DNA from 2 places in the Gilliamella sp. Imp1-1 genome. Region 1 is predicted to be linked to the other one. Evidence: riboswitches for the same ligand, from Rfam matches in the RefSeq annotation. Region 1 holds a riboswitch; the other holds the start of a gene.

What was found. A riboswitch is a leader RNA that binds a small molecule or an ion and turns the genes downstream of it on or off. The one in region 1 is predicted to bind preQ1.
Region 2: it holds a riboswitch for preQ1, as region 1 does, so the genes downstream of both, queF (preQ(1) synthase) here and queD (6-carboxytetrahydropterin synthase QueD) in region 1, are expected to answer to the same signal.

What each region holds. Positions count from the first base shown of each region.
Region 1 covers NZ_LZHK01000124.1:18,466-34,057, reverse strand. The annotation lists gene ttcA (tRNA 2-thiocytidine(32) synthetase TtcA) at 1-235, opposite strand, end outside; gene yeiP (elongation factor P-like protein YeiP) at 250-822, opposite strand; gene A9G38_RS10195 (YkgJ family cysteine cluster protein) at 940-1,206, shown strand; gene A9G38_RS10190 (amino acid permease) at 1,410-2,864, shown strand; gene infA (translation initiation factor IF-1) at 2,969-3,187, opposite strand; gene nadD (nicotinate-nucleotide adenylyltransferase) at 3,411-4,064, opposite strand; gene holA (DNA polymerase III subunit delta) at 4,058-5,062, opposite strand; gene lptE (LPS assembly lipoprotein LptE) at 5,070-5,564, opposite strand; gene leuS (leucine--tRNA ligase) at 5,600-8,182, opposite strand; partial or broken gene bamD (outer membrane protein assembly factor BamD) at 8,524-9,246, opposite strand; gene rluD (23S rRNA pseudouridine(1911/1915/1917) synthase RluD) at 9,339-10,313, shown strand; gene pgeF (peptidoglycan editing factor PgeF) at 10,319-11,089, shown strand; gene A9G38_RS12965 (DUF1176 domain-containing protein) at 11,233-11,676, opposite strand; gene A9G38_RS12660 (DUF1176 domain-containing protein) at 11,718-11,957, opposite strand; gene A9G38_RS12655 (DUF1176 domain-containing protein) at 11,985-12,299, opposite strand; gene A9G38_RS10130 (7-carboxy-7-deazaguanine synthase QueE) at 12,407-13,021, opposite strand; gene queD (6-carboxytetrahydropterin synthase QueD) at 13,024-13,446, opposite strand; PreQ1 riboswitch class I at 13,450-13,495, opposite strand; gene clpB (ATP-dependent chaperone ClpB) at 13,781-15,592, shown strand, end outside.
Region 2 covers NZ_LZHK01000054.1:1,017-16,608, forward strand. The annotation lists gene A9G38_RS05260 (IS3 family transposase) at 1-355, shown strand, start outside; gene A9G38_RS05265 (hypothetical protein) at 648-1,943, opposite strand; gene A9G38_RS05270 (7-cyano-7-deazaguanine/7-aminomethyl-7-deazaguanine transporter) at 2,382-3,062, opposite strand; gene queC (7-cyano-7-deazaguanine synthase QueC) at 3,110-3,766, opposite strand; gene queF (preQ(1) synthase) at 3,793-4,266, opposite strand; PreQ1 riboswitch class I at 4,270-4,314, opposite strand; gene A9G38_RS05285 (DUF1090 domain-containing protein) at 4,480-4,929, opposite strand; gene coaA (type I pantothenate kinase) at 4,948-5,883, opposite strand; gene yihI (Der GTPase-activating protein YihI) at 6,052-6,546, shown strand; gene hemN (oxygen-independent coproporphyrinogen III oxidase) at 6,872-8,242, shown strand; gene A9G38_RS05305 (hypothetical protein) at 8,451-8,780, shown strand; gene A9G38_RS05310 (hypothetical protein) at 8,750-9,250, shown strand; gene rsmC (16S rRNA (guanine(1207)-N(2))-methyltransferase RsmC) at 9,361-10,401, opposite strand; gene A9G38_RS05320 (DNA polymerase III subunit psi) at 10,490-10,897, shown strand; gene rimI (ribosomal protein S18-alanine N-acetyltransferase) at 10,866-11,327, shown strand; gene A9G38_RS05330 (thiamine diphosphokinase) at 11,363-11,983, shown strand; gene A9G38_RS05335 (hypothetical protein) at 12,073-12,858, shown strand; gene A9G38_RS05340 (surface-adhesin E family protein) at 12,859-13,371, shown strand; gene cyaY (iron donor protein CyaY) at 13,471-13,782, shown strand; gene uvrD (DNA helicase II) at 13,859-15,592, opposite strand, start outside.

The DNA.
Region 1 (15,592 bases):
CATGTTCAGGAAATCCTGGTTGTTTTTGATCTAAGTTAACCGCTATTAGATCAAAATGTACTGGTGCACTGATTTTTAAGTTGATAAGAATATCGAGTAAAGTATAACTATCTTTACCACCTGATAAGCAAACCATAATACGATCACCTTCTTCGATCATATTAAAGTCAGCGATTGCCTCGCTAGTTAAGCGACGCAATCGTTTATGTAGTTTATTTTGATTATATGTATTCATCACAATTTTATTTGTTATTCGGCACGGCTCATGTAACGACGTTCAGCAATATGAATTTTGACTTTTTCGTGGTTATCAATATATTCAGGAACCTGAATAACAAGCCCTGTTGATAAGGTGGCAGGCTTGGTTCGTGCACTTGCTGAAGCGCCTTTAATGCTTGGCGAGGTTTCAACAATATCAAGTTCAACAGTCTGTGGCAATTCCAAGGCAAGAACTTCACCATCAGCCATTAGCACTTGAATACCATTCATACCGCCTTCAGGGATAAACAATAATTCATCTTCAATTTGTTCTTTTTTGAAAATATAAGGGGTAAAATCTTCATTATCCATGAACACATATTCATCACCATCAATATACGAAAAACTAACAGGTCGACGGGATAGTTCAATTGTTTCGAGGATATCATCACCTTTAAAGCGTTCCTCAACTTTCCCACCATTTTTTACATCGGTAAAACGCATTTTATAAAGTGTACTGGCACCGCGTGCACTTGGACTTTGAACATCAATATCTTTAACAAGTAATAATTTACCATTATAGGTGACCGCGTCACCACGTTTTATTTCATTTGCTTTAGCCATAATATATATTCTTCATGATTAATAAAAAAGGTTAAAAAATTAGCTCGCTATTTTACCGCCAACTTGCTATTGTCACCATCAAAATTTATTAAATAAACTTAAAATAAAGGAAATACCATGACAGATTCACTCCAATGTCGAAAAAACTGTGGTGCCTGTTGTATTGCTCCTTCAATTTCATCAGCTATCCCTGATATGCCTAAGGGCAAACCAGCTGGTATTGCTTGTATTCATTTAGATAACAATTATCAATGTAAATTGTTTTTTCACCCATCAAGACCGACAGTTTGTGGTCGATTAAAACCTTGTATCAAAATGTGTGGTAATAACCGTTCGCAAGCATTGAATTATTTAACTCAATTAGAACAGCTAACTAAAGGTTAATTATTGTATATAGTTAACAAAACAGTTCGATTATTAGAATTATTTATCCCGCCATCATTTTTTTTTGATACACTTTCACTCATTTTATTTATCTGTAATGATTAATATAAATTTTTAGCTGCCTACTTGGCTGTTAAATAATGTGGAGTATAAAAAGTTATGCTCCATAAGATTTACTCTCCTTAACAAAGAAGAATATTGATATGAAAAACAAATTAAAACGAGATTTGAAGGCGCGTCACTTAGCCATGATCGCCATTGGTGGTTCAATTGGCACTGGGCTATTTGTTGCCTCAGGAGCAACTGTTGCTCAGGCAGGTCCCGGTGGAGCTTTGCTTTCGTATGCCATTATAGGTGTAATGGTGTACTTTTTAATGACTAGCTTAGGGGAACTTGCTGCATATTTACCTGTTTCAGGCACCTTTGCAACTTATGGTTCACGTTATGTAGATGAAGCGTTTGGTTTTGCCATTGGCTGGAACTATTGGTATAACTGGGCAATTACGGTTGCGGTTGACCTAGTTGCCGCTCAGCTAGTTATTTCTTATTGGTTTGATGCCGGTTCTTATAGCTGGTTATGGAGTTTATTGTTTTTAAGTATCATCTTTTGTTTAAACTATATTTCAGTTAAAGGTTTTGGTGAAGCTGAATTTTGGTTTTCATTAATTAAAGTCGTCACCGTTATTGTTTTTATTATTGTTGGTTTATTAATGATTATTGGTATTTTCCATGGTGCAGAAGGTGCGGGCTGGCAAAATTGGACCATCAAAGAAGCGCCTTTTGCAGGTGGATTTTCATCAATGATTGGTGTAGCAATGGTAGTTGGATTTTCATTTCAAGGTACCGAATTAATTGGAATTGCAGCTGGTGAATCAAAAGATCCAGAAAAAAATATTCCTAAAGCAATGCGACAAGTCTTTTGGCGAATACTGTTATTTTATATCTTTGCGATTTTAGTCATCAGTTTAATTATTCCTTATACTGATCCTAATTTACTACGTAATGATGAAACCGATATAAGTGTTAGTCCATTTACCCTAGTATTTGAACATGCAGGATTATTATCAGCTGCGGCATTAATGAATGCAGTTATACTGACTTCAGTTTTATCTGCGGGTAACTCAGGACTTTATGCTTCGACCCGTATGCTTTATGCTCTTGCTAAAGAAGGTAAAGCACCTAAAATCTTTGCAAAATTATCATCATCAGGTGTACCCCGTGCAGCGTTATTAGCAACGACGTTTGTGGCCATGCTTTGCTTCTTAACGTCGATGTATAAAGATCAGGTTGTTTATTTGTGGTTGCTCAATATGTCTGGTATGACCGGTTTTATTGCTTGGTTAGGAATTGCAATTAGTCATTATCGTTTTAGAAAGGGTTACCTTATGCAAGGTCATGATGTTAATCAATTACCATATAAATCAAGCTGCTTCCCATTTGGCCCTGTTTTTGCTTTCGTATTATGTTTAATTATAACACTTGGCCAGAATTACGAAGCCTTCCTACAAGATTCTATTGATTGGAATAGTGTAATTGCAACCTATATCGGTTTACCATTATTTTTAATGATTTACTTTGGCTATAAAATAGTTAAAAAAACAAAATGGGTTAAATACGATCAAATGAACTTTTCTAAAGATGATTCGCTCACTAGTTAGTTTGAATATCTCACTTCTCCGTCGACTTTTGTCGACGGTTTTTTTATTACAAAAGAGAAAAATAAACAGTTATATAGCTATAAAAGTTTATTCTGATAACGATATTAGCGACTTCGGAAGATGATGCGTGCTTTAGATAGATCGTAAGGTGTCATTTCAACAGTAACTTTATCACCAGTTAAAATACGAATATAGTTCTTTCGCATCTTACCAGAAATATGTGCAGTAACGATATGACCATTTTCAAGTTCAACACGAAACATCGTATTTGGAAGAGTATCAAGTATAGTTCCTTGCATTTCAATGTTATCTTCTTTTGCCATTGGGGCCTCTTAATAATAAGTACAAATTAAATATACTCAACTAACTTTTCTCGTCTAAGCACCATAGTGCAAAGATATAGCATTGCGCTTTTATGTCACCTAGAAGGTGTTTTATTCGATGACAAAGTAAAGTTAAGTATAAACACAAAAAGCTGAGTTTAAAATAAATAAACACAGCGGCGAAATAATGCCGAAAAAACTGTCAGATGTAAAGCCCTTTCTACTATTTCTTTGCAGTATAAAGTCCTTGCTGATGAATGTAATGCCACACTTTGGGCGGTAACAAATTTTCACAGCTGACTTGGTTGTTAATATTTTGTCTGATTTCAGTAGCTGAAATATCTTCAAGTGGCGTATGTGCAAAAAAGATATAACCATGTGGTGAATTGTGTAGATCTTTAACGTTTGTGGTATAATGCACATCAATCCATTGTTGTAACTCAATGTTATCAGTTTTTTGGGCATAACCTGGTCTACGGCAAATTAGTAAATGGCAATAATCAAGCAACGTTTTCCATTTATTCCAAGTCGGTAAACTCAATAATGAATCTTGTCCCATAATAAATGCCAATCCTTCACTATTCCCATTTTCTTGTCGCCAGGCTTGAAGAGTTTCGATAGTATAAGAAGGACGTGTTGAAGTTTCAGGTAAGATCTCTCTTACATTCAACGCAAATAATGGTAAACCTTCGATAGCCAATTTTAACATTGCCAAGCGTTGTTCAGTACTCGCTTCGGGTTGTGGTTTATGAGGAGGGATATGATTAGGCAATAAACTAATTTGCTTTAATCCGACTTCATTTGCTAACGAAATAGCAGGGCGAAGGTGTCCATAATGGATCGGATCAAAAGTTCCTCCTAATAATGCAGTTAACATTTATCTAATCCCATAAATTGCATCGATAAATTAAATATTGCGTCCCATATTCGTGCTTGGTTATCATGCTTTAAACTGATTTCGATCTCTGTCAATTTGGCTAACAAATTAAATAGGTCATTAATATCGCAACGGTTGAGATAACTGGTATATATCGTTCTTTTATTTTGCCAAACCTTATATTCATCGAAAACTTGTTTTAATGATTTTTGTTGCAATCCTTTTTTTAAATTGATCATCAATATCAATTCACGTTGAACAATCCGCAATAAAATTAACGGCTCAAATTCATTTATTTTTAATTGTTGTAAAATATGAATGGCTCGCTTTGTTTTATTGGCAATCATCGCATCAATCCAATGATATGGTGTAAATATTGCCGAATCATTTATATTATTTTCGACTTCATCATAAGAAATGCTCTGATTAGGATACAACAACTTAAGTTGTGCAATAATTTGTGTTAATGCTAGTAAATTGCCTTCATAATAATAGCAAAGCAGTTCAATTGCCTTTGGTTCAATGGTCATTTGTTGTTGTTGCAAATGATTTTTAATCCATTGTGGTAACTGTAAAGTATCGGGTGTAGTGCAATTGACAACCACCAATTTATCAGATAAAGCTTTATACCAAGTAGCGTTTTCTTGCGATTTCGTAATTTTGTTAAGTGTAATAACCAGCGCAATACCAGGGGTTAAAACCTCACTTAGTGTATTGAGTTTGGTAGTGATAGCTGCGTTTAATGAACCCTCACCAAAATCAAGAAAAATCAGAGTATTTGCAGAAAATAGATTCATAGCCTGACAGCTATCATAAATTGCTGTCCAATCAGTTTGATTATCAATTACAAAAGTAAGTTGCTCGTCAAATCCTTCTTGTAAAAAGGCCTTGCGTAACTCAGTTTGCACATAATGCTGTAAATAGGGATCACTACCTAAAATTAAATAATAGGGTGCCCCCACTTTATGGTTAATTTGATCGGCGCTAATTTTAATCATGTCAATGTTAATTTACTGCATGAATCGATTTTAATTTACGGATGACTTGTTTAGCCGCTTGTTTAAACATTTCGTTTTCAATCAAGTCTTGTTCAACCGTCTTAGCCAAAGCTTCAGCAGGATTATCAAAAAACGTTCTAAACACGCGTACGCTTATTGGATAAGTCTGTTGACCAGTAATAACAACTTGTGCTTCAATCGTTAGCACTAATTGATATTCCGCAGCTTTACCATCTTGATAAATCGAGATGGTATTGCGACTTAGGTTTTCACTTACCATTTTTAACAATGGTACCTGACCTGAAGCATTATTATTCGTTATTGTCACATCATTATCGTGTAATAACTCTTTAATATTGCGAGACAACCGGCCATAAGGGTCATAACTTATGTAAGACATCGTTTTAAAACTTTCTGGTACTTCTGTCTCATGTTGCAAGTGAAATCCACATCCTGTTAAGGATATTGTTAATAACATAATTAATGCTAAATATTTTTTCATATCAATAACCGCCTAAATTTAGTTATCAAACAATATTAACCAACAACAAGATTTAATAATTTACCCGGTACATAAATCACTTTACGGATAGCAACATCATTCAAATATTTTTGGATGTTAGGCTCTTGTTTTGCTTGTGATACAACAAAATCTTGATCGGCATCGGCAGGTACAATAAATTTACCGCGGACTTTGCCATTGATTTGTACAACAATGAGTTTTTCGTCCTCAACCATTGCCGATTGATCTGCAACAGGCCAAGTTGTATTATCAATCGATTCGTTGTTACCTAAAGCTTGCCACATAACAAAACAAGCGTGAGGCATCATAGGGTAAAGTAGTCGAACAATCGCATTTAAAGCTTCATTCATTAGAGCGCGATCTTGCCCAGTTTCTTGTGGTGCTTTTTGTAAGCGATTCATAAATTCCATCACAGCGGCAATAGCCGTATTAAATGTTTGGCGGCGGCCAATATCATCACTCACTTTCGCTATGGTTTTATGTAATTCACGACGCAATGATTTTTGTTCACTATCTAGAGCTGTAACGTCTAGTTTTGCTGCTACACCTTTTTGGGTATGTTCATAAACTAAACGCCATACACGTTTAATAAATCGGTTTGCACCCTCAACGCCAGATTCTTGCCATTCTAGAGTCATATCAGCAGGCGAAGCAAACATCATAAACAATCGAACGGTATCAGCACCATATTTTTCAACCATCTCTTGTGGATCGATGCCATTATTTTTTGATTTTGACATTTTTGTCATACCAGCATGAACTAGCTCATTGCCATGACTATCGACAGCTTTAGCAATGCGGCCCTTATCATCACGTTCAATAGTGACTTCAGTTGGCGAAACCCAAATACGTTCATTTGTTGGGCTAGTATAATAAAATGCATCAGCTAATACCATACCTTGGCAAAGTAGGCGTTTTGCTGGCTCATCTGACGATACCAAACCAAAATCACGCATTAATTTATGGAAAAATCTAAAATAAAGTAAATGCATAATGGCATGTTCAATACCACCAACATACTGATCAACAGGTAACCAGTAATTTGCCGCCTTTTCGTCTAACATACCTTTGTCGTAGTTTGGACAAGTGTAACGAGCATAATACCAAGAAGATTCCATAAAGGTATCAAACGTATCGGTTTCACGTAGTGCAGGTTGACCGTTAACGGTTGTTTTAGCCCAGTTAGAATCTGCCTTAATTGGACTGGTAATACCATTCATTTCAACATTTTCAGGTAAAATAACGGGTAATTGGTCTTCTGGTGTTGGTATGGTTGTACCATCTTCAAGCGTCACCATTGGGATTGGTGCACCCCAATAACGTTGACGCGAAACACCCCAATCACGTAAACGGTAATTAACTTTACGTTTACCAATACCTAATGCAATTAACTTATCAGCAACAGCATTAAATGCTTGATCAAAATCAAGACCATCAAATTCGCCTGAATTAAATAACTTGCCATGCTCAGTATATGCTTTTTCAGAAAGATCTGGTGCGTTACCGTCTTGAGTTAAAATAACAGGATTGATTGGTAAGTGATATTTAGAAGCAAATTCATAATCGCGTTCATCGTGACTTGGTACAGCCATTACTGCACCTGTACCATATTCAATTAACACAAAATTAGCAATCCAAACAGGGACTTTTTTACCTGTTAAAGGATGAATAGCATAAAAGCCTGTGGCAATACCTTTCTTTTCCATGGTTGCCATATCAGCTTCGGCTGTTTTGGTATTTTTGCATTCAGCAATAAATTCAGCAATTTTAGGATCGTTTTGAGCTGCTAATTGTGCAAGAGGGTGCTCTGCGGCGATAGAGACAAAGCTAACGCCCATTAATGTATCAGGACGAGTTGTATAAACGCGTAATTTATCAGAATAATTTTCAACAGCAAAATCAAACTCAACCCCTTCAGAACGACCAATCCAGTTACGTTGCATGGTTTTAACTTGCTCTGGCCAGCTTTCAAGCGTATCCAAATCATTAAGTAGTTCTTCGGCATATTCGGTAATTTTAATAAACCATTGTGGAATTTCTTTGCGCTCAACAGGGGTACTACAACGCCAACAACAACCTTCAACCACTTGCTCATTAGCAAGTACGGTCTGATCATTTGGGCACCAGTTAACTGCCGATGTTTTTTTATAAACTAAGCCTTTTTCGTATAACTTAGTAAAAAACCATTGTTCCCATTTATAATATTCAGGACGACAAGTAGTAATTTCACGATCCCAATCATAACCAAATCCTAAAAGTTGTAATTGCTTTTTCATATAAGCAATATTTTCATAGGTCCATTTTGCAGGTGCAGTATTGTTTTTAATTGCAGCACCTTCAGCAGGCAAACCAAACGCATCCCAACCGATTGGCTGTAGTACATTTTTACCATTTAAACGTTGGTAACGTGAAATGGTATCACCAATGGTGTAGTTACGAACATGACCAAGATGCAAACGCCCAGAAGGGTAAGGTAGCATCGATAAGCAGTAATATTTTTCTTTTGACGAGTCTTCAGTAGCGTGAAAGGTTTTATTTTCTTGCCAATGTTTTTGTACTATGGCTTCTATTTCATCTGGGCGATATTGTTCTTGCATGACGAGTTAATGTCCTATCTATTATTACTAATAAAAATATGCTGCTAATTGTATTGGTTATTGATTCGTTTTACAAACGATATATGAAGTAAGATATTGATTTCTTGTTATGATAAATTCTAAGTTATTGAGCATATCTTATTACTGATATTTAATAAATAACAAAGCTTTAATAGGTTAAGGTGAAAGGAGTACAACAAGTTAAATTAATTGCTATTTAAGTGTGATTAAATAGCAATTAAAGATAGGTATCTTAATTATAAAACAGTCTAACCGCCATTAAAAACGCTAGTAAAACGTGATAAAAATGATCGTTGTTCTTCTTTAGGAATGTTTTTAAGATTTGCTTGAATCAGTTGATCAAGTTTTTGGGTTTCATCAGCTAAGCCTAATTCATTATAAGCATTACGCATTAAAAGCAATGCTTCTTTAGTTGAATCGGTATCTGGGAACATAATTAACATTTCAGTCACGCGATTAATCACAGCTACATAAGCACCGCGTTTTGTATAGAATTGTGCGACTTTTAACTGATAGCGAGCCAATCTATTTTTCAAAAATACAAGGCGTTTTTGCGCATCGGCTGCATATTGACTGTTTGGAAAACTAGATAGTAGATAAGAAAAGTCCTTAAATGCAGCTGAAGCATAATCGGGATCGCGATCTGAACGATCAACATTAAACCAACCTTGGATCATATTGTCGTCTTGTGCCATATTTGAAATGCCACGCATATAAATAACCCAATCAATATTTGGATGCGTTGGATTCAATTTCAAAAAACGGTCAATTGACGCAATTGCTAACGGTAAGTCAGCTGATTTATAGTAAGCGTAAATCAAATCAAGTTGAACTTGTTGAGAATAAGGACCAAAAGGATAATTTTTGTCCAAGGACTCTAATATAGTAATACTGGATTTAATATTACCATTTTCAAGCTCAGACTTCGCTTTGTTATGTAGTTCAATCTCGGGTACATTTTCAACATCGGGCTTGGAAGAAGTACAGCCAATTAGCATGCCACTTAAAGCGATAGCTAGCAAAGAGTGTAAACGCAATTTCATTCAGTTTTTGATCCAAATATAATTAAACATTAAAGGCGATGATTAGTATATAATACTCTAAAACATAACAGCTTAAAATAGATAAATTACACATGCATGAGTTAAAATTATCAACTAAAATCGAACAAAGTCAACTAGGAATGCGTTTAGATCAAGCATTATCCGAGCTTTTTACTGATTATTCACGCTCAAGAATAAAAGATTGGATTATTAATAATAAAGTCACTGTCAACGATGTTATCGTTAATAAACCAAAAGAAAAAGTGCTCGGTGGCGAAATAATAACTATTAATGCTGAAATTGAACAAGAAACTTATCATCAACCAGAAGATATAAAGCTTGATATTGTTTACGAGGATGATGACATTTTGGTGATTAATAAACCTCGTGATTTAGTTGTGCATCCTGGAGCAGGTAATCCTGATGGTACGGTATTAAATGCCTTATTGCATTATTATCCTGAGATAGCACGCGTACCCCGCGCAGGTATTGTGCATCGTCTAGATAAAGATACAACAGGGCTAATGGTTGTAGCTAAAACTATTATGGCACAAACACATTTGGTCGAATCACTTCAACTACGCGAAATTACACGCGAATATGAAGCTGTGGTCATGGGGATTATTACCGCAGGAGGAACCGTTGATCAGCCTATCACCCGTCATCCAACCAAACGTACACATATGGCTGTATTCCCAACGGGTAAACCAGCGGTTACCCATTATAGAGTGATGGAAAAATATCGCCTACATACACGTTTGCGATTGCGTTTAGAAACAGGGCGAACTCACCAAATCCGAGTGCACATGGCACATATTGCTCACCCACTAATTGGTGACCCACTCTACGGTGGAAGACCAAGGCCGCCTAAGGGGGCTAGTGAATCTTTTATTCAAACTTTACGCGATTTTAATCGCCAAGCATTACACGCTACCATGTTGCGATTATATCATCCTATAACAGGTGAACAAATGGAATGGCATGCTCCTATTCCTGAAGATATGCAAAATTTAATACAAGCTTTACAAGAAGATACCGAACAGCATAAAGATGAACTAGATTGGTGATAAATATGATTAAATCGATTTACCCATATTGGACAGCCCCAAAAAAAATTCATGCCTTTACTTCAACACGGACTGGTGGCGTTAGTTTAGCGCCATTTGCAAGTTTAAATATGGGAAATCGAACTGGTGATAATTCAGAACATATTGCTGAAAACCGCCGAAGAATTATTCAAGCCGAACAAATACCAAGCGAACCGTATTGGTTAACGCAAACTCACAGCACAACAGTGCTTGATATATCACAAATTGCTTTACAGCCTCCAACAGGTAACATCGATTCTTATCAAACTTTTGAAGCTGATGGATCATATACCAATCAACCTAAGCAAGTTAGTGTGGTGTTAACCGCAGATTGCATGCCTGTACTTTTTTGTACAACAAAAGGTGACGAAGTTGCAGCTGCCCATGCCGGTTGGCGAGGATTATGTAATGGTATATTAGAAGAAACAATCAAAAAATTTTCAAGCTCACCATCAAACATCATTGCTTGGATGGGACCAGCCATTAGTGTCAAAAAATTTGAGGTAGGTATTGAAGTCAAACAACAATTTGAAAAAGTCGATCCAAAAGCACAAGAAGCGTTTAAATTGATCAACCCAACTGAACAAAAATACCTAGCAGACCTATATCTAATTGCCAAACAACGTTTACAAGCAGTAGGAGTAACGCAAATTTTTGGTGGTGATTATTGTACTTATACTGAACAAGATGAATTCTTCTCTTATCGACGTGAAAATAGAACTGGTAGAATGGCATCAATGATCTGGTTTGAATAAAATAGTTTTTTTAAGCTAAAAACTTTCAATTTTTAGCTGTTTTGTAAAATATTCATAGTATAAAGATCTGCGGTAAATGTTAATATACAAAATTATAACATTTAAACCGCCATAAGATCTGAAGGTTTTCTATTGTTCAATTATTACTTTATTTCGCTAACAAAAGAAGGTAATTGCCAAGCCCCACCGTCAAAACCTAAGCATTCACCTGTACTTATATTAGAGGAAAGCATAAATTTATGTCCATTCCAAGTCCAACTAGATTTTTCTAAACAATCTCCCTCACCTCTTAGCTTAGCTATACTGGATATTGTTCCATTTTTGTATGTATTACCCTCATTATTTATAAATTTTATATTTTTATTACTTGGTTTAGCAGTGTTAGAAATTATCCAATAGGCGTTACCTGAGTTATAAGCGCTAAACCAACACCAAGTTTCAAGTAAATCGTGGTTATTATCTAATTTAATTAATCGAAATCTTTTATCATATCCTTGTGTTTCATCATAATAAGGATCTTCTAAATCATAAGCATCACATTTAGCTTCATGTATATAGCATTTTTTGAATTGAGGGAATATTTTAATTACTTCATTGGTATTAAGTTCTTGACTTTGTTCTGGATCAATTACTTTACTTTTTTTATAGTTGGTACAGGTATTGGTGCATAAACGTTTGATTCATTTTTATTACCATGTGCTATAACTGCGCCAGTTGTACCAACCCATCCTTGTTTTTTGTCCATTGTCAACATGACATCATAAAATCCGCCATTGGTATAGGATGATTGACTTCTATTGTTACGGAATATAACTTTCTCATTTTTTGTAAACGCTTGAATAATTTTTGTAGCTTGGTTTTGTGACAACTGATAAATATTATTTTGTATCTCTTTTTATTCGCCTAAATACTCTTGATTAATAAATGCAGCCAATGAATTATCCAATTGTTGAGTGTTTTTAATTTCAATATCTTCTTCATTTTCTTCTTTGTTATTTTTTGTTCTAACATAAATTTCAACTGGCTGATTAGCTCCCGCTTTTCGCTTGAATAGTATTGACGATTTTATCACTTCTTTATCAGATATATCACTATATTCTATAACACGACAAGTTAAAGTATTATCACAAACTATATCCCAAGCTATAACTGGAGTTGTAAACAAAGTTAGCAAAAAACAATAGCAAAAACGCATGACAGTTAATTCCATATAAGTAGTTTATATGAGGTTATTATAGATTAAATAATTATTTAATTAAAATTAATGAAACTTTTTAATTTTATGAATATTTAATTAGTTCTCTTTAGTCCTAATTATCATTCTATATTGGCAAACTTATGGCTTTGCACACTCAAAAGCCATTTATTATTCAGTCGATTTTGGTTGATTTTACCTAACAAATCTATCGTTTCAAACATATTAAATGCACCATCTTTTTCACAAGGTGATAGATAATAGTGTTTGGCTTGGATATGAGTTTCAATATATTGACAAAAAGGAATAAAATTGCAGTGATTTTCGGCTACTATGCGTACTTCATTTGCTATTGGTTGTGCTATTTTTTGATAGCGTGACTGATAACAAAATTTAGGGCTTAGCGCAATATAATCAATAAGCGGATCGACTTTACCAAGACCGTTGCTTTCAATGGCGATAAAATAACCCGCTTTTTTAAGTGGCAAAAGCAATTCAGGTAACGCTTTAACCATTGTCGGTTCGCCACCTGTAATAATAATATTTTTGCTTTTATATTCGCCCACTTTAGTCATTAAAGCATCTAACGTGAATCGAGTAAATTTGCGAAAATTAGTGTCACACCAGGCGCAATTTAAATTGCATCCTGCAAAACGAATAAAAACGGCAGGCATGCCAGTATTATAACCTTCGCCTTGTAAGGATTCGAAGATTTCAACAATACGAAATTCAATCATCATTAACTCCGATGATATTCACAATACGAAGTTGGCGTTTCCCATACTTTGATCATCGAAACAGGCAAATATTGCGATAAGCAATCAAAAATAAATTTGCTCATTCCTTCTGCGGTGGTTCTACATGGAAAGGCAAAAATTTTACGATCCATTTCTTGTAGTAACGACGCGATACGGCACTCATTAGGGTTATGTTGATAGTAAAGATAGGCGTGATCTAACGGATCGACAATATGTTGTTTAACTATTAGCTTTAAATCGGCATAATCCATCACCATATCTTGGCTTGAGCCGTTATCAATAAGCTCTCCGCTAATTTCAACTAATAGGCGATAAGTGTGTCCGTGCAGATTATGACACTTTTTATTGTGCCCATCTAACATGTGACAAGCATCAAATTGAAACTCTTTGGCTATTTTGAACATTTTATATTCCTAGTTTTTTTTCGTGGGATGGGTTACGAACCACGGTTAGCGAACCTAACAAAATAAAGGTAACAATATAAGGGATAAAAGTGAATTTGTCATCTTACCAGTATATCTTAAAACGAAATTTAGATGTAATTGCTTGAATTGCAAACAGCTTTATTTTTATGTCAATTAATTCTTACATACTTGATAATCTTGTTGTATAAATTTTGTAAAAAATATTTTAACTTTGCTCTTGAAATTTAGGTTGCAACACTCATTTAGATCACATGCAAATGGATTAAATGTGTTAAGCGTTTAATCCAAATTTATTGCTCAGGAGATAAACACTATGAGGTTAGATAAACTAACAAATAAGTTTCAACAAGCTTTAGCTGATGCGCAGTCAATGGCATTAGGTAAAGACAATCAATATATAGAGCCTGTGCATGTCCTATCAGCCATGCTTAATCAAGAAGGGAGTAGTGTAATGCCTTTATTGATTGCAGCAGGTGCAAATATTGTTAATTTACAACAAGAATTAGCTCAAGCTATTGACCGATTACCCCAAGTTCAAGGTGTGGGTGGAGATGTTATTCCATCGCAAGATTTTGTTCGAGTATTAAATCTTTGCGATAAATTATCCCAAAAGAACGGTGATAGCTATATTTCATCAGAACTCTTTATATTAGCCGCTTTAGAAGATAAGGGCAGTTTAGGCGATCTTCTTAAAAGATCAGGTGTTAATAAAGATAAATTTAGCCAAGCAGTTAATCAAGTAAGAGGTAGCGATAACGTGAACGATCCTAATGCAGAAGATCAACGCGGTGCACTTAAAAAATACACCATTGATTTAACTCAACGAGCAGAACAAGGTAAGCTTGATCCTGTTATTGGTCGTGATGAAGAAATCCGTCGAACTATTCAGGTATTACAACGTCGTACTAAAAATAATCCAGTATTAATTGGGGAACCAGGTGTAGGGAAAACTGCTATTGTAGAAGGATTAGCACAACGTATTGTTAACCGTGAAGTCCCTGAAGGATTACGACATAAACGCGTTTTATCATTAGACATGGGGGCATTAATTGCTGGTGCCAAATATCGAGGGGAATTTGAAGAACGCCTAAAAGCCGTGCTTAAAGACTTAGCAAAAGAAGAAGGTCGCATTATATTATTTATTGACGAAATCCATACCATGGTTGGCGCAGGAAAAAGCGATGGAGCAATGGATGCTGGTAATATGTTAAAACCCGCATTAGCTCGTGGTGAATTACACTGCGTGGGAGCAACAACGCTTGATGAATACCGTCAATATATTGAAAAAGATCCTGCGTTAGAGCGTCGTTTCCAAAAAGTATATGTTGCCGAACCAACAGTTGAAGATACTATCGCTATTTTGCGTGGTTTAAAAGAACGTTATGAACTGCATCACCATGTGCAAATAACCGATCCGGCAATCGTAGCTGCGGCTACATTATCGCATCGTTATATTTCTGATCGCATGTTACCTGACAAAGCGATTGATTTAATTGACGAGGCCGCATCAAGTATTCGTATGCAAATGGATTCAAAACCAGAATCTTTAGATCGACTTGAAAGGCGCATAATTCAACTTAAACTTGAACAACAAGCGCTTAAAAAAGAATCTGATGATGCGAGTAAAAAGCGACTACAAATGTTAAATGATGAACTTTCTGAAAAAGAAAAGGAATATGCTTCACTTGAAGAAGAGTGGAAGTCAGAAAAGGCAGCTGTTTCGGGGACTCAAAACATCAAAGCAGAACTAGAAAAGGCACGTACTGAAATAGAGCAAGCTCGTCGAGCTGGCGACTTGAACAAAATGTCAGAATTACAATATGGCAAAATTCCAGAGCTCGAAAAGAAACTTGCTTCAGCAACGCAGTTAGAAGGCAAAACCATGAAGTTATTGCGTAACAAAGTGACCGATAACGAAATTGCAGAAGTATTATCTAAAGCGACAGGTATTCCAGTTTCTAGAATGCTTGAGAGCGAAAAAGATAAACTATTGCACATGGAAGATGCCTTACATAAACGTGTAATAGGTCAAAATGAAGCAGTATTAGCGGTTGCAAATGCGATTCGACGTAGCCGAGCAGGGCTTTCAGATCCAAATAAACCGATTGGATCATTCCTATTCTTA
Region 2 (15,592 bases), on a different contig from region 1:
GGCAGAAAGAATTACCCGTTACTTAGATAAACTGGCCGAATATCATGGATATCCATTAAAAATACGGGTCGATAATGGACCAGAATTTACAGGAAAAACCTTTATAAACTGGGCTAAATCACATGATATAGTCATTGATTATATAAAGCCCGGTAGCTATTATCAAAATGGCTATATTGAACGATTTAATCGTACCTATCGTACTGAAGTACTCGATTTATATCTTTTTAACAACTTAGCACAAGCAAGGAGAATAACTGAAGAATGGTTAATGATTTATAATACCGAAAGACCGCATGAGGCATTAAATAACATGACACCGATTGAGTATAAAACACTAAAACAGGCAGTATGATTTTCTACGTGAGTTGTGTACTAAGTTTGGGGGATTTACAGTTCTTTGGTTGATTATTCTCTATTTACATATAAACTTCCCACAGTTCAAGGATTAAGAACTAAACACTAAGGTACGGTGCAAACAGCATAGCCACCTCCAGAGGTGCCCCACTGATCCACATAACCATTACGGTGAATATATAAGTGAGTTGTATTTGATACCGCATCATTCGTCCAAATATCACCACGACCAAAACCTGCTACATCACCGTAATAGGATACATCACTCCATTCACTTAAAAATCCTGCCCCTATTGACGTTGGTAATATAAGCTACCGGACGACGGCGTGGAGCCATCTATGCCGCTTATACATGGAAAATAAGCATTATTTACACCACATTTCGCATTGCTTAAATCTCTTATCTTCGAAAAACGATAACCCAAACTACTACACCAAGTTGCTTGCTCAGGAACAGTAGTATATTTTTCTCCCCGATGGACAAACCACTGCTTTAGCTCAAATCCATATTTAACAACCACACCACTACTATTCTTCCCTTCCAACACAAATAGTTGCGGCAAAAATGGCACAGCAAGTCGGCTAGGATTACTCGATTGTATTTGGGTATTATTCGCCCTAGGGCCATTTAACGTTACTCGCGTTACGTTTTTGGATTTATTTGTAATCCAATCATCATATGTAGTAATGCCCGTGCACCATCGGCATGGAATGGTGAATGAGTCTGAACGAGGTTTTACCCATTTCACTGTTGCTGTTATCTCTCCTTGAGTTTCTGAAGACCAGGTCAACTGACTTGCATCTACCCCACCTATATCCAAATCAAAATATAATCCATCAGCCCCCGTAGTAGGAAAATTAAGGTTATAAGAAGATGGATTAATTGACTGTGTTAAAAAACCTTTAGTAGGATCCCATATACTAGATGGACCCGCAAAGCGAGGATTATCTCCAGCAAAATTAGTACCACCAAATATCAAACGAGGCCTTACATAGCAAACTTTAGGCTGCTGTGAATTTGGGTTGATATAATATGACACCGTATTTCCGTTTAAAGTACTTCTATTTGGCACACCATACTTTGTTTCTAAAGTAGCATCCGTACTACTTAATGTTATCCTATAAGGTGCATTACAAATATCTAATATATCACTGCGACTAACGGCATTACTATTTTTATCAGTAAACGATACTGATACATTGCCTGTCGCAGTGACACTATGAGCTCCCTGTCCATCTGCATCATCATCTCCCCATTTACCTTGTGTCACTAAGTCATTTATATTTATTGAGTCGCTTGATGACGGAACTATCATTTCAATATTAGCAAGTGTATCACCTGCATTAGGTAAATGAATTGGCGTCATCACTGAGTTATTATTTTGTGGAGTGAGAACTTGACCGTCCGATAACTTAATACTTATTAAATCATCAGTTGTAGTTAATTTAGTGACGCCACCATCAAGCGTCAAATACGGTGCAGAGCCGTTAATAACCTGTGAGGTCCGAGCTAACAACGCCTGCGAACTCACTGAATATGGCAATAACAACAATGGTGCAAAAACTATGGCTAATTTGGATAACAAGTTGGAAATCGACGGCAATCTTGGCGATTTCGCTAGATTTGATAATAAAAAGCAAAATGGAGTTTGTTTTTGATTACGGTAAAACTTAAATAGATTTAAGGTATAGCACTGCCAATGCCTGTTATTATCTAACCTCCTGTTAATTTGTGTTTTATTTTTATAGTTGTTTATTTTTTAATGAGCTGCGTTTTGCCATAAAATAATCAAAATTATAGCTAACTAAATACTAAAGCGCCAGTTTTTGGCAAAATTTTCTAAAAACCTAGCACAGAATGCAGAATGAAGCCTTCGGCAGCCCGACGCAGGATAAAAGGCTATATTGACCTTTGAGTGTTGTGAAATATTAATGTATTTTTCAATATTAAACATAAAACTCATCAAAAAAATAAATGAGTTTATGTTTATTTAGGTGAGTAACTAAAATTTAGATTTTAATGATTAATTGTTTTTAGGCATTGCAACTACCTTTTTTAGGATAAAATTGAGAATGACACCATAAAGTGGCAAAAAGAATAATCCGCAAATTAGAATTTTAAAACTATAGTCCATTAACGAAATTTCGATCCAATGATTTGCCATAAATTCATCGTTACTTTGATAAAATGCGATAGCAAAAAAAACAATAGTATCAATACCATTACCAAATATTGCTGATGCTGTTGGGGCAACCCACCATGATTTGTTTTTTCTTAAATAGTTAAAAACAGTAATATCCATTAGTTGTCCAACTAAATAAGCGGCAAAACTAGCCAATGCAATTCGAAATACGAAGCTATTAAATTCCGTCAATGCTGATAATCCAATCCAATGGGTTTCAAAAAATAGTACCGAAATCAGGTATGAAAATAACAATGCAGGAATCATTACAACAAAAATGATTTTTCTGGCTAAACTAGCACCATAAATTCGAATAGTCAGATCGGTAGTTAAAAAGATAAACGGAAAAGTGAATGCCCCCCAAGTTGTTTGAAAACCAAAAATTTCGAATGGGATTTGGACTAAATAATTGCTTGAAGCAATAACCAATATGTGAAAAAAAGCCAACCAGTAAAGCGCTTTTTGCTTTTGTTTACGGGTAAAACTTTTTTCTATCAATTCTGAATGAGCATTTAAGTACATCTTTTTTCCTTTTTAATGGGGGTGAGAGAACCCAATGATGAATGAATTTATTTAGCTTGAGCCATATATTCTTGTAGGCCCTTATTGCGCAATAAACAACTTGGACACTTACCACATCCCCCTTCAACACCGTAATAACAGGTATGGGTATGTTTTTGGACATAATCAAGATAACCTAGTTTATCAGCCATTTCCCACGTTTGCGCTTTTGTCAAATACATCAGTGGCGTGATGAGATTAAACGCATAGTCCATAGCTAAATTCATTGATACATTCATTGATTTAATAAAGACATCACGGCAATCTGGATAACCACTAAAATCGGTTTCACAAACTCCAATAATAATGTCAGAAATTCCTTGTTGCTTAGCATGACAGCCAGCCAAAAGTAAAAAAAGCATATTACGCCCATCAACAAAGGTATTGGGGTAATCACCATCTTGAGCTGCTTTAATTTCTTGAGCGTCATCAATCAACGCATTATTTGTAGTTTGTTTGATAACTGAAGTATCAATAACAGTTTGTTTAATAACAAGATCATCAGCGATCCATTTGGCTTTTTCAAGCTCTATTACGTGGCGTTGACCATAGCGAAAACTGATTGCCTGAACGTTTTCACGTCCATAATCAGCAATGGCTTGCAGTAAGCAGGTGGTTGAGTCTTGCCCACCAGAAAATATAACTAGTGCTTTACGAGTTTGCATTAATGTTCCTATTGAGGTAGATTAAATTAGCGATTATCCACTTTTTCTGGATACATGTCGTGATTGGCTAATCGATTAGCCGCAACTTGTTCCCAATGAGTACCCGATTTGCCATAATTGGCATAAGGATCAATCGAAATGCCGCCACGAGGTGTAAATTTCCCCCAGACTTCGATATATTTAGGATCCATTAATTTAATAAGATCTTTCATAATGATATTAATACAATCTTCGTGGTAATCGCCATGATTCCGAAAGCTGAACAGATAAAGTTTTAACGATTTACTTTCGACCATTTTAATATTGGGTACGTACGAAATATAAATTGTCGCAAAATCAGGTTGCCCCGTGATAGGACAAAGACTAGTAAACTCTGGGCAATTAAATTTAACAAAATAATCGTTATTCGGATGTTTATTATCGAACGTTTCGAGTATTTCAGGACAATAGGTTGTTGGATAGCGAACAGACTGATCGCCTAGTAGTGTAATTTTACTCATTATTTTTCCTTAGTTTTTTAGCGTGGGAGGTTCACGAACCACGTAACAAGGTGCACACCATACTCTTTTTGCTTTAAAAAGTCTAGTATGACAATAGATTTATAAAAAATGTAAAACTAACACCGTCAACAATAACTATTGATGGTGTTAATAATAAAATATCGTTGAAGAGTAAATAAATCAAGAATCGGGAAATACTCTGCCTGTTATCGTTTATTTCGCTCCCAATTCTTTATAAAAATCAGATAATTTAGATTTAGCTTCATTAAGTTCTTTTTCAGCATCAGCTAATTTTGTTTGTTGTTTGACAATTTTCTGTTCATTATCTTTATCTTTCGCTTTCGCTTTTGATTTTGCTTGTTCTAATTCTTTAGTTCTTTCAGCCACTTTATTTGATTTTTCGTTAATCTCTTTTTTATATTTGGCTTCTAAATCATCATTTGAACAATGCTTATTTAAGTTACGTAATGCTTTTTCAAGCCCTTGGATTTGATGAGAATTATTATTTTTTTTAGCATAATCAATCTGTTTTTCAATAGCCTGTTTTTTGCTTTCACACGTAAGTCCCTTTAGTTGTTCATTTGAAGCATAAGCACCAAATGATAATGAGATAGCTAACGTAATGACACTCAATTTACTTACTAACCGAATTACTGATTTCATACGAATTTTTCCTTAATTTTATTTTCTTAATTGAACACAATTGACTTTATGATCTTTACCTTTAGTTAGAATAAGGTTCGCTCGTTCTTTTGTAGGTAAAATATTTTCAACTAAATTTAATTCATTAATTTCTCGCCAAATACGGTTAGCAATATTTGTAGCTTCATGTTCTGGAAGTTTTGAGTAGTGATTAAAATAAGAGTTAGGATCGCTAAATGCACCCTCCCTAAATTTTAAAAACCGATTTACATACCAATCATGTAATAATGACATATCAGCATCAACATAAATTGAAAAATCGACATAATCCGAAACAAAAACTCGGTTATTCGCTTGTGGATAATTCAGTGTACTTTGCAGTACATTCAAACCTTCAAGAATCAAAATGTCAGGACTATCAATAACGATTTCTTCATCTTCGACAATATCATAAACTAAATGAGAATAAACTGGTGCTTTAACTTGTGCCTGTCCTGATTTTATATCAGCAACAAAATTAAGCAATTTTTTTATATCGTAAGACTGAGGAAACCCTTTTTTATTCATTATTCCATGTTCTTCAAGATATCTATTTGGATATAAAAAACCATCAGTTGTTACCAAAGATACTTTGCGATGTTCAGGCCAACGGGTTAATAATGCTTGTAGTACTCTAGCGGTAGTACTTTTACCTACAGCAACACTGCCTGCAATACCAATAATGTAAGGTGTTTTTTGACTTTTACCTAAGAATTTAGATAAAATAGCTTGCCGATTAAAATTATTGCTGATGTAATAATTAAGTAATCTAGATAAAGGTAAATAAATTTCACTCACTTCATCCATGGATAAATCTTCATTAATACCTTGTAACGAAACTAATTCTTCTGCTGTTAAAGTCATTGGTACCGTATTACGTAAGCTAGCCCATTCTTGACGATTGAATTTCAGATAAGGGCTTAAGTGATTTTTCATTTTATTGTTCTCTAATTCGGTCTAACAAATTTATTCGGCTCAGATTATACATAAATTTATTTTTTTACAATCTTAAATTAGCATGACGTCTTCATCATAGCTATATTTTGGACTTACTGATAAAATACGTTTGTAAAATGATTAACCCTAATATTAGACAGAGATTTTATGTTAAAAAATAAATCAAAACAGAAAGCTAAAAAAAGCCGTCAAGAGATTAATGAAGAATCTCGGGAACTGAAGCGTAAACGCAAACACAAAGGTTTACCAAGTGGCTCTCGCTTTAATAAACTAAATAATAATAAAAATTCGACAAAAACAACCAAAGATCCAAGAGTGGGGAGCAAAAAACCTATTTCTTTAATTGTTGAAGATTCTAACAATATAGAAAAACCTGTTAAACAATCTAAAACAATTAAAACGATTTTATCACCTCAACAAGAATTAGAACAATTAGAGAACGATCCAAAATTAGATATGTTACTTGATCTAGTCGAGCAAAAAGCCAAACTCACTAAAGATCAACAAATTTATCTTGATAGCAAATTGAATCGTATCGATGAACTGATGCAAGAGCTTGGTTATACTGATGACGACTTTGATGATTTTGATGAATTAGACGAAAAGAAAGAAGATATTGTTAGTTTATTAAAACGAAACTAATAATAGGAAAATATAATTAGCAATCGTGATAGTATGTGTCTTGATATGAGTAGGAATATCATCCAAAAGTAATATTCCTACTGATAATTTAAACTTAGAATCCATTACTTTTATTCAGTCAATTAATAATTAAAAGTGAGCAATTCATAGTGCCAATATTAATTATGTTAAGTTTATATTTTGGGTTATTGATTTGCACATTGTTATATTTAAATAAAACTAATCGAATCAAAATTAAAACCAAAATCAAGAACCAACAAAAAGAAATAGTAAAAAATCATAAAAATAACAACACTAAAGATAGACATAAGCGGAAGTAAAAAGCATGACTGATACGCAATTATGGGATCAAGCGTTAATTGAAAAATATAATTATTCTGGCCCAAGATATACCTCTTACCCTACTGCACTTGAATTTAACGAAAAATTTAATGAGCAAGAATTTTTATCGGCGGCAACTCGTTATCCCACAAAACCGTTATCGCTTTATGTGCATATTCCGTTTTGTCATAAGCTTTGTTATTTCTGTGGTTGTAATAAGCTTATTACTCGCCAAACACAAAAAGTTACCAAATACCTTGACATTTTAGATATTGAAATTGCCGAACGCGCAAAATTATTTAAACATCGCGCGGTAACACAAATGCACTGGGGAGGAGGTACACCAACTTTTTTAAACGATGCTGAAATTACTCGATTGATTACCTCGTTAAAAAAGCATTTTAATTTTGTTGCTAATGCCGAACTATCCATCGAAATTGATCCGCGTGAAATAACACCACAAACAATTGACCATTTAGCAAGTGTTGGTTTTAATAGGCTAAGTATGGGAATTCAAGATTTTAATCACGAAATCCAAAGCCTAATTAATCGTGAACAAGATGAAACATTAATACGGTCTCTTATTAATCAAGCACGTAAAAATAATTTTCACTCAATTAGTTTAGATTTAATTTATGGCCTACCAAAACAAACCATTGAAAGTTTTGCCGAAACGCTCAATAAAGTGATTGATATTTCTCCCGATCGTTTAAGTGTATTTAATTATGCCCACTTACCAAGCCGTTTTGCTGCCCAACGAAAAATTAAAGATGATGATTTGCCTAATGCCAATCAAAAATTGCAGATCCTACAAACTAGCATTAAAAAGTTAACCAAAGCTGGTTATCACTTTATCGGTATGGATCATTTTGCTAAGCCCTCTGATGAATTAGCTATTGCTCAACAAGAAAATAAATTGCATCGTAATTTTCAGGGGTATACAACTCAAGGCGATGCTGATTTACTTGGACTTGGTGTGTCGGCCATTAGTATGTTAGGTGATAGTTATGCGCAAAATCAAAAAGATCTAAAAATCTATCAAACTCAGGTTGAGCAAAAAGGACATGGATTATGGAAAGGATTCACCTTAAATCGTGACGATAAGATTCGTCGTGATGTGATAAAACAGCTTATCTGCCATTTTCATTTAGATAAAAATGTTATTGAACAACAATACCAAATTCAATTTGATGATTATTTTGCTGAAGATTTAAAATTACTGGCGCCATTGCAAAAAGATGGATTAGTGACAATCAATAACAATATAATCGAAGTCCAACCTAAAGGACATTTATTGATACGCAATATTTGTATGTGCTTTGATATTTATATGCGAAAAATGGCAAGGCAGCAGCAGTTTTCTAGGGTTATTTAATTTGAAGTCGTTTGTCAAATTGCTGTAAACAATATGAGTAATTCCTACAAAGTAAATATTATGTTAATATTTAGTCTAATTTAATAAAAAATAACAAATAAATTATTTGTTTTATTGTGATTAAAGGTTAGCTTTTAAATTCACAATTTTAGCCTTTAGACATGAAATTTTTATTTTTAATAAGAAGTATATTGATAAAATGGCATTGATGAATAAATTAGTAGAAGTATTTCCAACTCGCCCTTTAAAAGTCATGAAGTTAAAGCAAGAAAGCTCATTACATCAAATAAGAAGATTACTTGCAGCAATACTTCTCTTTGCGTTAGCTTTATTTATGGCCATAAGAAATTATCCTGGATTAATTGATGATTATAAAATATCACAGAATCCAGTTGTGGTTGACTATGATGTAGAAGGAACATGTCGTGCAAGACGTATGGTTGATAACTGTTCAGTAAAAATTACCACTGATACAGGACAAGTTATTAAGCGTGATTATACTTTCATTTGGGGAAAAAAGGAAATTATCAAGTTGTAACTGTCGCTTCAACCGATGATCCATCACTAGTAACAATCAATTTAGCTATTGATAATATGCGGACTGTATTTTTGACTACTACTGGTCTTATTCTTTTGTTGTTGTTGGTTACATGGATGAGTTTAGGATGTTTCTTAAGAACACATAAAATGATAAAAGTTATCAAGGAAATTAACGGGCAAAAATTAACACCTGTTATTGTACCAGTTGAACTAGTCTCTTATGGTAAAATAATAACTGCCTTATATCGTGCAAGCAATGCACAAGGAATAAATGCTAAATATGCAGCCAATTTTAATAAAGACTCAAACGGTGGACCAATCATTATAGGTGATAAGATTAGAAATAAATGTAATGTGTTGGCCGTAGTTGGAGAAAGCAACTCTGTTCCTATTCTTCTTGACCAAGAATTTATGCGCTGTGATTTTACCTATAATGAAATGCAGGCATTAAAAGAAGCTCTCTCTTAATCCAGATATGATATCAAGAATAGTGAAATCAGTTTGTTTTTAAATATTTAAATTTTATACCTAGGGCGATAACATCGCCCTATTTTTTTAAACAAAATAAACAGCACTTATTAATGGCTTGCTAGATAAACCTTAAATTTCGTCGTTTGGGCAATCACTTCAACGCTTTTGAATGTTTCATCTAAAATGGTTTGATACGGTAAAAATGAATTTGCCACAATGCACAAATAACCATTTAATTTTAGGTGTTTTTTTGCTTCTTTGATTAACGTATTAACAGCCGTGTAATCAGTTTGTTTACCATCATGAAAAGGTGGATTCGAAACAATAAGATGATATTTATCATTTAGATTTGAAAAAACGTCACTCGCTACTACTGTGGCATTAACATGATTATGGTTTAACGTGGCTTTACTTGATTCAATTGCTGCACAGCTTACATCAGATAACGTTAGTGCTATATCAGGGTTTAATTTACCTAGCACCGTGGACAAAATGCCCGAACCACATCCCACATCTAATACATTACCTTTAATAATATCAGTACGATCCATCAATGCATTTAACAGTAATTCACTACCAGCATCTAACCCTTTTTGGCTAAAAACACCAGGTAAGCTTTTGATTTCAATATTCTGATTTTCAATAGTTAAATGATAACTTAACCACCATTCATCAAGATCAAATGCTAAACGGCTATCTGCATGAAAATGATATAAACCACAACGTCTCGCGCTATCGATTTTTTGAATTGTACCAAAATCACTCAATAAAGCTTCCACGCTTTTTACACCTGTTCTATTTTCACCTATGATAAAAATATCACTGTCTTTTGGCATATTATGTAATAAATAAGAAAGCTGAAATTGTGCTTCGTTTTTAGTTTTTGACCAATAGTAAATCAACGTATTCATTCCAACGTAAAAATCCGCTTCGGGCAATAATGAAAAATAGGTGTAATTGCCTCGTGCACTAGCTTTTAGACGTAAATAAGTATGAAATTGTGTGCAATGAATCTTAACTTGATTTGCCGACATAATAGATGGATAACTATCCTGAATATCACCAGCTATCAACACATTTTTATCGTTAAAAAATGTTTGGTGACGCTCAAGTACTTGACTTGCTGGAGTAAAAGCAGATGTTGCCATATTTCCTCAATGAAAAACCTTTATAAATTGATGCATTGATTATACAATTAACTATCTTTAATCTCTAATAAAAAACAGTAAGTCAATAATGACACAGCAAGATTGGTACCTAAAACAGTGCAATATAACTCAATACGTTTTGAGGAATGCTAATGTTTTCAAAGGTGAAATAGCGTCACAAATAAGTGAAGAAATTAGAATGATTGTAGTTGCAGAACAAAAACCAACACAAAAAATCTATTATGATATTTTAAATGCTATCCATCTAACTGAAGAACAAGTATTGTTTTTAACTCCACAACAATTAATTATTCCTGCTCATGAAATTAAAACAGTAATTTGGTTTATTGATATTACCTTGGATGAGTCATGGGTTAACCCATTAACTATTCAAACAACCAGTTTAAATCAGCTTGCAAAAGCACCACAACAAAAACGCCTACTATGGCAACAATTATGTCAATATGAAAACTATTTCCATCCTCACAGAACATGATTTAAAAAAAGCTTTTGAATTAGAAAAGATTTGCCATGCAATTCCTTGGTCAAAACAAACATTCCTTTCAAACCAAGGTGAGCATTATCTCAATTTTAAAATAACGATTAATAACCAAATAGTTGGGTTTTGTATTTGCCAACATGTAGTAGATGAAGCAAATTTATTTAACATTGCAATACATCCCGATTTTAGAAAGCAAGGACTAGCAAGAGAGCTGCTTAACCATTTAATAGATGCGTTAATTAAGATAAAATCGCCCTGCCCAATCTCAACACTTTGGCTTGAAGTCAGACAATCAAATACGGCAGCAATTAAGCTATATCACACGCTGGGATTTAACCAAATAACGATTAGAAAAAATTATTACCCAACAACTAATGGTAAACAAGAAGACGCTATTATCATGGCATATACGTTAGCTTTATGATTCACCAATAAGATTAGCAAAAGGAAAAAAGTGTAATGTCACAAAATAGAGCTTTACTCTTTATCAATGGCGAGCCACCACAACATGACTTTCACCATTTGGATAATTATGCTTATATTGCTTGCACAGATGGGGCTTACCATAATTATCTGTCGACTTTGTCAATCGAACCAAACTTTATTATTGGCGATTTAGATAGCTATAATCCTAACAAAGCAATTCCACCTAAAACTCAAATTATTCATACACCTGACCAAAATAAAACTGATTTTGAAAAAGCAATTTTGTTTTTAGCAGGTAAAGGGGTGAAAGCATTTGATGTTTATGGTGCTAGTGGTCATGCTAGTGATCACTTTTTGGGGAATATTTCTGTTGCAATAAGATATTATCATCAGTATCAAATTACCTTTTATGATAATTATTGCCATTTCTTTTTTGCCAAACATCATCAAGAAATAACCAATGTAAAAGATCATATTATTTCACTAATGCCATTTTCGAAAGTAACTGGTGTAACCATTACAGGCTTTCAATACCCCTTAATTGATGCCACATTATCGCTAGGAGGAGTTGTGAGTTTAAGAAACAAAGCGATTAGTGATTTGATTAAAATATCCTTTAAAAACGGTGATTTAATGGTCTTTGTTGAGAATTGAAATAATGTCAATTGACATTTATATTTACATTACTTTACAATCTTCCTTTACAAAAGAAGAAATATAATTGTGGTTCAAGGAAATTCGCCATGCTTCTCAAAAAAATTTCTGTGCTAGTTTGCGCATCATTCGTTTCTTGTGTATCTTTTGCCCAAACAAATAATATACAGGATGAAACAGATAAGGTAATTGATACATTTTTGCAATGTGATAATCAGTTTTTTGAACAATTATCTAAACACCAAGAGTCAATAAATCAATACGTTGATTTAGCAACCACTCCCGATAATGTAACTTATATTCCTGTTGAATCTATTCAAAAACCCGACAAAAATAAAGTCATGTTTAAAAAACCACTTAAGTATCATGGTTTAGAAATTGTTGGCTATCAAAATATTTATATTTCAACTACTTTATCTGGTCAGTTTCTTTATTGGGGATTTATCTTTGATAACAAGCAAGATGAAATTAAAAGTGCTTTAAGCAATATTAAATGGTTGCATTATAGCCAAAACACTTACATAGCAAATGCTAAAATTTATGATAAAAAATCAAAATCTAAAACATGGGAAGATGATATTTATGCCATCGATGGTGTTATTCCAAAGTTTGGTACAATTAATAAAGCACTTTATCTAGAATCTTCTGCTAATAATCAAAGTAGTATTTTTTGTTCTATTCAAGGCGATTTAGAAAAAGAAACAATTCTTACGGCTCGCCCAGATCTAAAACCAATCATCGAAAAACAAGAAGCTGAACTGCAAGAGCGAATTAAAGCAAACCAAGAAAAAATGCAAAAAGAAAAAGAAAAACAACAAAATCAATCACAAACTAATCCTACAGAAGCTAACTCAAAAGATGGAGAAAAAATTTAAATGAAAAAGGTCAATTTATTTTTAATTCTCTTTTCTTTTGCAGCATTCAGCCATGCCTCAGAGGAAAAAGCTAATATCGATACAAAAGCAAATGAAAATACTTCTGTTGAAAGTTTAAAAGATCCAAGAGTAGGAGAACAATTCATTCCAACATCAAAAACTAACGACAATAATACTATTGGCTATTCATTTTTAGATAGAAAATCGATCAACCTTCACCCTTTCAACTCCAAAATTCGTGTATTTAGTGAAGTGACTAATTATAGCCCAGCATTGGTACAAAAAAATGATGATGGTACAGAGACACCTTATCATTCCATAAGGATCGAATATTATGCCAATTGCGACAAAATGGAGTTAGCAAAAGGAAAGCTTAGAACAATCGAAAATAATTTTGGTGATGGAAAATTAGTCAACACAATTGAGATAGCAAACCGTTGGATAGCTATCACTCATGATAACGAGCAATATAAGCTACTTACTATTGCCTGTTCCTTACCACTCGCTAATTAGTAAATCAGTACCTACTTTTACTCTTGCCACCTTGCTGTGGCGGAGTATATTCATTTATGTTAATATCGCTCTATTATTTATTTGAATGAATATCTCTTTATGAATATCACACAATTTCATACCATTACCGAACAGTTATTCAACAAAATCGAACTATTCTTGGATAATTATGTAAATGAGCATGACATCGATTTAGATTATGAAACAAACGGCAATGTTATCACCATTAGTTTTCCCAATGGCAGTAAAATCATCATTAATACCCAAGAACCACTCTTTCAGGTATGGTTAGCCACTCAAAAACAAGGTTATCATTTTGATTACATCGATAATAATTGGATTTGTAATCGTACCGACAAGTCGTTTAATCAGATTTTTTCTGAATCTGTAAAAGAACAAGCTGAGCTATAATATATAAAAAATGGGAATTAGTTTAACAATTAATTCCCGTTCAAGAAAGTAGTCACAAATTTTACTTAAAAGAAATCTACAATAAAGTAAGATTTGCTAATTTAACTACTAGCCATTTTATACCTTCATTAACAAAAGCTATTTGTACTCGCTTATGATCACCTTCGCCATCAAGATTAACAATAGTTCCTTCACCAAAACGTTTATGTAACACTTTACGACCTAATTTGTAACCATCACATTGAGGCTTCTTTTTAGGAGGAGACTTTATTTTTTCAGGCGACATTGTTCCTTGATAACTAATTTCATTTAATTTATCAATGGGTAATTCAGATAAAAAGCGTGAAGGTAAATTACGTTCTTCACGACCATATAGACGCCTTATTTGAGCTAATGATAATGTTAGATACTTACGTGCTCGAGTAATGCCAACATAGGCAAGACGACGCTCTTCTTCAAGTTTATCGAAGTCTTGAGAAGATCTTAAGTCTGGGAATATGCCCTCTTCTAGTCCTACAATAAAAACATTATCAAATTCAAGACCTTTGGCAGAATGTAGAGTCATTAGTTGAACTGTATCTTGTTCACTAATTACATCTCGGCTTTCTAATGACGTATATGCTAAAAATGATTCTAACACAGTTAATGCCTTACCCGTTTCTTTATCTTGAATAAGGTTATTTTCATTAAAGCGATAAAACTGCTCAGCGGCCGATACCAATTCTTCAAGATTTTCCAGCTTTGATTGTCCTTTAATACCAGGCTCTTGCTCATACATTTGCAATATGCCAGATAATTTGATAATAATATCAAGTTGTTTATAAAATGGTTTAAGCTCTACTTTATCGAAAATTGATTCTATTAATTCCAAAAAACGACCAATCCCAGAGCTTTGCCGTTCAGTAAAAGCATTGGTTTGGATTAGCATTATACATGCATCCCATAATGAAATATTATACTGCTTTGCAGTCAATCTAATTTTATCTAGCGTGACATTACCAATACCTCGAGTTGGGGTATTGATTGTAGCTTCAAACGCCATGTCATTATTGTGGTCATGTAATAGCCGTAAATAAGCAAGCGCTAATTTGACTTCTTGTCGTTCATAAAAACGAATAGATCCATAAATTTGATAAGGTAAACCCGCTTGCAACAATGTATCTTCAAATATACGTGATTGTGCATTATTACGGTACAATATCGCACAATCTGCGTACTTTCCACCTTCGTCATGGAACTTTTTTATTTGACTGACAACAAATCTTGCCTCATCAATATCATTAAAACCAATATAAAGCGTAATCAGTTCACCGCCGCCTATATCTGTCCATAAATTTTTACCCAATCGGTTCTGATTTTTAGATATTAAATTATTAGCTACATCTAAAATGTTACCAGTTGAACGATAATTTTGTTCCAACCTAATAATTTCAGTTTCAGGGTAATCGTTCATAAATAATTGGAGATTATCCGCATTAGCACCACGCCAACTGTAAATAGATTGATCGTCATCGCCTACAATCATTACATTGGCTGTATTACCTGCCAGTTTTTGTACCAAACGATATTGGATCTTATTAGTGTCTTGAAATTCATCAATTAAGATATTACAAAAACGATGATGACAATAATTTAAAACGTCTTGATTATGGCAAAGCAGTTCATACGTTCTTAAGATTAATTCTGAAAAATCAACGTATCCAACTCTATCGCAAATAGTCTGGTAGTCTCGATAAATCGCCTGCCACATCACTTGTTTAGGATCTTCAGGAACAATATCTTCCGCTCGGAATCCTTTTTCCTTTTGAGT